Regions from separate parts of the Streptomyces axinellae genome, predicted to be linked through region 2. Evidence: riboswitches for the same ligand, from Rfam matches in the RefSeq annotation. Region 2 holds a riboswitch; each other region holds the start of a gene.
What was found. Region 2 has a riboswitch for cobalamin ahead of ABD339_RS06145 (ABC transporter substrate-binding protein). Riboswitches for the same ligand answer to the same signal wherever they lie in the genome.
Positions count from the first base shown of each region.

Region 1: linked by a shared signal. The riboswitch ahead of metE (5-methyltetrahydropteroyltriglutamate--homocysteine S-methyltransferase) and the one ahead of ABD339_RS06145 (ABC transporter substrate-binding protein) in region 2 are both predicted to bind cobalamin.
Region 3: linked by a shared signal. The riboswitch ahead of ABD339_RS15740 (hypothetical protein) and the one ahead of ABD339_RS06145 (ABC transporter substrate-binding protein) in region 2 are both predicted to bind cobalamin.

Region 1 is NZ_BAAARJ010000006.1:184,749-186,942, reverse strand. It holds gene ABD339_RS11020 (CBS domain-containing protein) at 1-373, opposite strand, end outside; cobalamin riboswitch at 600-822, shown strand; gene metE (5-methyltetrahydropteroyltriglutamate--homocysteine S-methyltransferase) at 1,001-2,194, shown strand, end outside.
Region 2 is NZ_BAAARJ010000003.1:372,409-374,602, reverse strand. It holds gene ABD339_RS06145 (ABC transporter substrate-binding protein) at 1-991, opposite strand, end outside; cobalamin riboswitch at 1,024-1,156, opposite strand; gene ABD339_RS06140 (terpene synthase family protein) at 1,487-2,194, shown strand, end outside.
Region 3 is NZ_BAAARJ010000009.1:187,545-189,738, forward strand. It holds gene ABD339_RS15735 (glycoside hydrolase family 6 protein) at 3-1,061, opposite strand; cobalamin riboswitch at 1,286-1,407, shown strand; gene ABD339_RS15740 (hypothetical protein) at 1,440-1,688, shown strand; gene ABD339_RS15745 (CbtA family protein) at 1,704-2,194, shown strand, end outside.

The DNA.
Region 1 (2,194 bases), on a different contig from region 2:
GGGCGACATCCGCTACGGCGACCATGCCGACGAGCTGGTCCCCGTCGATCACGGGCAGCCGGCGTACCCGGTGCTGGGCCATGGTCGCGAGGACGTCCTCGGGGCTGTCGTCGGCGCCGATGGTGACGGCCTCGTGCTGGCTCAGGCTGCCCGCGGAGTACTCGGCCGGGTCCCGGTCGGCGCCGTACACCTTCACCACGAGGTCACGGTCGGTGACCACGCCCTTGAGTTTGTCGTCCTTGCCGCAGATGGGCAGCGCGCCCACGCCCAGCTCCTTCATCAGCCGGGCGGCGTCCGCCGCCGTCTGGTCGGTCCGTACACAGTCGGCGCCGCTGGTCATGATGTCGCGGACCGTGCGTGTTGTCGTGGTCATCGCTGACCCTCCTGCTTCGCTTCTCTCGGGTTCGTGCACTCGTGCCGTATCCGCCCCTCGACGGGGCGGCGCCCACCGGGTTGCCAACGGCGCGGGGGCCGAAACACCAGGGGCGGGCGGTGCGGAACGAGACGGGAGCGACCGTCGGAAGGAGCGGGGCGAACCCTCCGGACGGTCGGGTCGGCGACCGTCGCGTGCGCACTGGTCACCGCCGTGCGGCGCCGTCTACGCTGAGCGGGCAGCTGGTTCGCCCCGCCCGCCAGGCGGGAGGCGTCGTAAGAGGGAACCCGGTGGGAATCCGGGACTGCCCCGCAGCGGTGAGCGGGAACGACCGCCGTCATGAGCACTGGGCCCGTACGGTCCCGGGAAGCGACGGCCAGTAGGTGCCCGCCGGGAGACCGGCAGGCGTGCCCGCGAGTCCGAAGACCTGCCCGTTGCCCGCACGCGCCGACCGCGTGCGGCCCCGGTGACCTCGCGGGCGGGTTGGGGGCACCCCGGACCCGTCCGGGGAGTCGAGAGCAGGCGGACAGGCGTGCGCAGCCGGGCGCGCCCTCGCGCCGGGCCACCCTCCTTCACCTCCGCGTCCGTGCCGGGACCGCTGGAGACACGCTCGCGAAGGAGAGTTCCGTGACAGCCGAGTCCGCAGCCGCAGCAGCGCACGCCACCGTGTACGGCTACCCGCGCCAGGGCCCCGACCGGGAACTGAAGAAGGCCATCGAGGGGTACTGGAAGGGCCGCGTCAGCGCGGCGGCCCTCCGGGAGACCGCCGCCCGCCTGCGCCGCGCCACCTGGCGGCAGCTCGCCGACAGCGGCATCCACGAGGTGCCCACCGGGGACTTCTCCTACTACGACCACATGCTGGACACCACCGTCATGACCGGCGCGATCCCCGACCGGCACCGCGCCGCCGTCGAAGCCGACGCGCTGGACGGCTACTTCGCGATGGCCCGCGGCACCCAGGAGGTGGCGCCGCTGGAGATGACCAAGTGGTTCGACACCAACTACCACTACCTGGTACCCGAGTTGGGGCCCGACACCGTGTTCGCGGCCGACTCCGCCAAGCAGGTCGCCGAACTGAGGGAAGCCCTCGCTCTCGGCCTGACGGCGGCCCGGCCCGTCCTCGTCGGACCCGTCACCTATCTGCTGCTGGCCAAGCCGGCGCCGGGGGTCGCGGCGGACTTCGAGCCGCTGACGCTGCTGGAGCGGCTGCTGCCCGTCTACGCGGAGGTCCTCGCCGACTTGCGGGCAGCCGGCGCCGAATGGGTGCAGCTGGACGAGCCCGCGCTGGTCCAGGACCGCACGCCGGCCGAGCTGGAGGCGACCGGCCGCGCCTACCGGGAACTCGCGGCAGGCACCGACCGCCCCAAGCTCCTGGTCGCCTCGTACTTCGACCGGCTCGGCGACGCCTTGCCCGCATTGACCAGGACGCCCATCGAGGGCCTCGCGCTGGACTTCACAGGGCCGGCGGCGGGCAACGTGGAAGCGCTCGCGGCCGTGGGCGGGCTGCCGGGCAGGCGGCTGGTCGCCGGGATCGTCGATGGGCGCAACATCTGGATCAACGACCTGGAGAAGTCCCTGGCGACCCTCGGCACCCTGCTCGGCCTCGCCGGCCGGGTCGATGTCGCGGCCTCCTGCTCGCTGCTGCACGTCCCGCTGGACGCCACCGCCGAGCGCGACATCGACCCCGGAATCGCCCGCTGGCTCGCCTTCGCCCGCCAGAAGACCGGCGAGATCGTCACCCTCGCCCGCGGACTGAGCCACGGCACCGAGGCCGTGTCCGGACAACTCGCCGCCAACCGGGCCGACTTGACCTCCCGCTCG
Region 2 (2,194 bases):
CCGGGTGGAGCTGCCGGGCCAGCGCGTCCACCGCGTCCGGCACCCGGGGGCCGAGCACGGCCGAGGAGAGCGGGAGCACGGCGAAGCGGCGATGCTTGATCGCCGGGACGTCCGCCAGCGCCGGGTCGTTCAGCAGCCGCTTCTTCTTCGCCGCGACGGGAGTGCCGCCGTAGTCGTAGATCACCACGACCTCCGGCTTGCGCGCGACGACTTTCTCCCAGGACACATCGGCGAAGGTCTTGTGGATGCCGGAAAAGACGTTGCGGCCCCCGGCCCGGCTCACGATGTCGTTGCCGATCCCCGCGCCGCCCGCCGTGAACGCGGAACTGTCGCCGCTGTCGTAGACGAAAACGGACGGTTTCCGCACGCCCTCGAGCCGCTTCGCCGTCGCGGCGAGCTGCCGGTCCTGCCGCTTGAGCAGGGCCTCGGCACGCGCGGGGACACCGAAGACGCGGCCCACCTCGCGTATCTCGCGGTGGAGGGTGTCCACCCCCGCGTCCTTGGTGCAGCTCTCCAGGTTCAGCCGGGTGGCGACGCCGCTGTCCTTGAGCGCGGCCCGCTCGCGGCCCTCCGTCTTGTCGAAGGCGCTGGCGTAACCCCCGTAGACGAAGTCCGGGCCGGCCGCCAGCAGTGTCTCGGCGGACGGGTACTTCTTGGCCAGCACCTTGACCTTGCCGTACGCCTTCGCGTAGCGCGGCGAGATCGCGTCGTCGAGGTAGGCGGTGCCCGCCATCTTGTCCTGGAGACCGAGGGCCAGCAGGATCTCGGTGACGTGCTGGTTCATCGTCACGGCGCGCTTGGGCGGTGCGGTGAAGGTCGTCTTCACCCCGCAGTTGGTGACCGTGTACGGAAAGCCCTTGGCGGGGGTGCCGCCGCCCGCGGCGGCCGGTTTCGCTCCGCCGCCACCGCAGGCGGCAAGGGGGAAGAGCAGCAGCGAGGTGAGGCCCGCGCGCACAGCGCGGCGGGCCCCGGCCGGTATCGGCCGAGTCATGGCGCCTCCTCAGAGGATCCTCGTCCCCTGGCGTCGAGGTAAGGCGGCAGCCCAGTGTCTGACTCCCGGCCGGGCGCCGCGCGTTCGCGGGCGCCGGCCGGTCACAGTGGCGGGACCGTGCCGGGTTCACACCGGCTTCCTGGCCTCTGCCGCCTCGATCGAATTGTTGTACGCCGCAGTCTTCCACACGGGCAGAGCGCGGCGAACGGGCCCGGGGGCCGCCGCCCCCGCGAAGAGGCGTCCGAAGACGGCATCAGGCGCCGCGGGAACGAGCCCGGCTCGCCCACCTGCTTCGCCAGGAACAGCGGACAGGGGGAGTGCGTTTCGAGGCCGGTCTGTTCGACCGGGCTCCGCCCACGTGTCACACCTTCGAGTGTAAAAGGGTGGCCCCGGGAGACGCCGGGGTAGGTCGAGGCCGCAATCCGCCGCGCCGAGGCCGTCGCCCGACTCCGCCGAGGCCGCGGTCCGCCGTGCCTGAGTGGGGGGAACCACACGTTGCCGCAACCCTTCGAACTGCCCGACTTCTACGTCCCCTACCCCGCCCGGCTCAACCGCCACCTCGACGAGGCCCGCGCCCACACCCGCGAGTGGGCCCGCGAGATGGGCATGCTGGAGGGCTCGGGGATCTGGGACACCCAGGATCTGGAAGACCACGACTACGCGCTCCTGTGCTCCTACACCCACCCGGACGCCACGGGGCCCGACCTCAGCCTCGTCACCGACTGGTACGTGTGGGTCTTCTTCTTCGACGACCACTTCCTGGAGGAGTTCAAGCGCGGCCAGGACCGCGAGGGCGCCAAGGCGTATCTGGACCGGCTGCCGCTGTTCATGCCGCTGTCGGTGCCGCGGGACGGCGCGGCGCCGGTGCCCGAGCCGGTCAACCCCGTCGAGGCGGGCCTGGCCGACCTGTGGGCCAGGACCGTGCCGTCGATGTCGGAGGGCTGGCGCGCCCGCTTCGCCGAGAGCACCGAGAACCTCCTCAACGAGTCGCTGTGGGAGCTGTCCAACATCAACATCGGCCGGGTGCCCAACCCCGTCGAGTACATCGAGATGCGCCGCAAGGTCGGCGGCGCCCCCTGGTCGGCGGGGCTGGTGGAGTTCGCCGCGCACGCCGAGGTCCCCGCCGAGGTGGCCGCCTCGCGCCCGCTGTGCGTGCTGCGCGACTCCTTCTCGGACGCCGTGCACCTGCGCAACGACCTCTTC
Region 3 (2,194 bases), on a different contig from region 2:
GATCAGTAGCGCTCCGCGTTGCGGGCCAGCCCCAGCGCGTACTTGGGCCACCACTGGCCCGCCTTCGGGCCGCCCTTGCATTCGCCGTCCGACTCGCCGGGCCGCTTGATCCACAGGTAGGCGTCCACCCGCTTGTCGCCCGTCTTCGTGGTGGGGGTCTCGCCCAGGGCGCGGCCCGGGGGGTTGCACCAGGTCTGTTCGTCGCCGGTGCCCTCGACGGGGCCGTTGCCGTTGCGGCTGGTGTCGATGACGAACGGCTTGTTGCCGACCATCGGGGAGACCTTGTTGCCGTAGGCGCGGTTGGAGGCTGTGGTCTGGTAGTTGGAGACGTTCAGCGCGAAGCCGTCGGCCTTGGCGATGCCCGCGCGGTTCAGGGGCTCGACCAGGCCGCCGGGGTCGCGTACCCAGTCGGGGTTGCCCCCGTCGAGGTAGACCTTGGTTCCCGGGAGCTGCTTGAGCTTGCTGACGGCCTCGTTCAGCAGCTGGTAGCGCTCCTCGTGGAACTCCTGCGGGGTGCAGCCCTCGGCCAGCAGGTGCGGGATGGCGTCCGGTTCGACCACCACCGTGGCGGAGCGGTCGCCGATGCCCTTCACGATGTTGTCGAGCCACGCGCGGTACGTGTCGGCGCTCTTGGCGCCGCCTTGGCTGTACTGGCCGCAGTCGCGGTGCGGAAGGTTGTAGAGGACGAGCAGCGCGCTGCGGTCGGCCTTGTCGGCCGACTTGGTCAGCCGTTCGACCTCGGCGCGGGGCTCGGGGCGGGTGATCCAGTCGGCGACCGGCCGGCTCGCGATCTTCTTTATGAGCTTGGCGTCGCCGCTCCTGCCGTCCCGTTCGTACGCGCTGACCTGCTTGGCGGCGCTTCCCGAGGGGTTGACCCAGTACGGGGACTCTGACTTGGGGCGCTGCCCGATGGCGGAGCCGCCTCCGGAACCGCCGCCGGAGTTGTCGTCCGAGGACGAGGAACACCCGGCGAGCAGCAGCGTCGCCCCCACCGCCGCGACGGACGCGATGCGCCGGGCGCGGGCCGCGCGCGGCAGCCGACGGTCGTAACTGCCGTACATCCACTCCCCTTTGGCCGAACTCCCGGGAACGTCCCGGCCCCCATGGACAAATCGTCGCTCTATCGTGTCACACGGTTTTTCACGGCACGGAAGCTGTCGAAGAGCTGTTACGGGCGCTGGTCCCGCCTCTGCGGGGGCGCCGGGGCGCGGCTGTGGGACAACGCTGCGCGCCGGATGCCTTGTTGACAGTGCACATGTCAGGCTGCAACGCTCCGAGCAGTACATTTCCATACCGAGGCGACGGTGCGCAGGAAGCCGGTGCGAATCCGGGACGGTCCCGCCACTGTGTCCGTACGCGTGCGCCGCGTACGGGAGTCAGGAACTGACCCGTCGCTTCTCCGCCAACGGGGCGTGGAAACCCCAGGAGGAGGCAGGCGAATGTCCCCGCACATCGCGCACAGCACACCCACGGCGGCCTCGGGAGCGGGCACCGCCGACCCGGCGGCCGTCCACTCCGCGACGGTCAGGACGCGAGACTGGCTGATCGTCGCGGCGGCGGCGATCGTGGCACTGATCGCGCTCTACGCCGTCTTCGTCGACAACGGCAACCTCGTCTCGGCCACCGGCAACTACCTGCACGAGTTCTCGCACGACGGACGCCACCTCTTCGGCGCCCCCTGCCACTGATCGGGGCGCGCACACATGTCCGTCTCCGCTGAGACAACTCCCTACCCGCTGCTGCCCCTGCTCGGCCGAGGGCTGGGCGCCGGCGGGCTCGCCGGGCTGGCCTCCGGGCTCTTCTCGCTGCTGCTGGCCGAGCCCTTGATGGACCGGGCGATCCGGCTGGAGGAGAAGCGCTCGGCCGCCGCGCACGCGGGGCCCACTGGACACGCGGGACACTCCCACGCCGCCGAGGCCGAGGAGGTCTTCACCCGGGGCACCCAGCACTTCGGTCTCGTGGTGACCGCGGTGGTGGTGGGCCTGGCCATCGGTGTCTTCTTCACCCTCGCCTACGTGCTGGTCCACCGCACCGCCCCCATGGACGACGGCCGTGCCTGGCAGCGCGGCCTCGGGCTGGCCGGGGCCGGTTTCCTCGCGCTCTCGCTGCTACCCGGACTGCGCTACCCGGCCAACCCGCCGGGCGTCGGGGACAGCGGCACCGTCACCGAACGGCAGGGGCTGTGGGTGGCCGC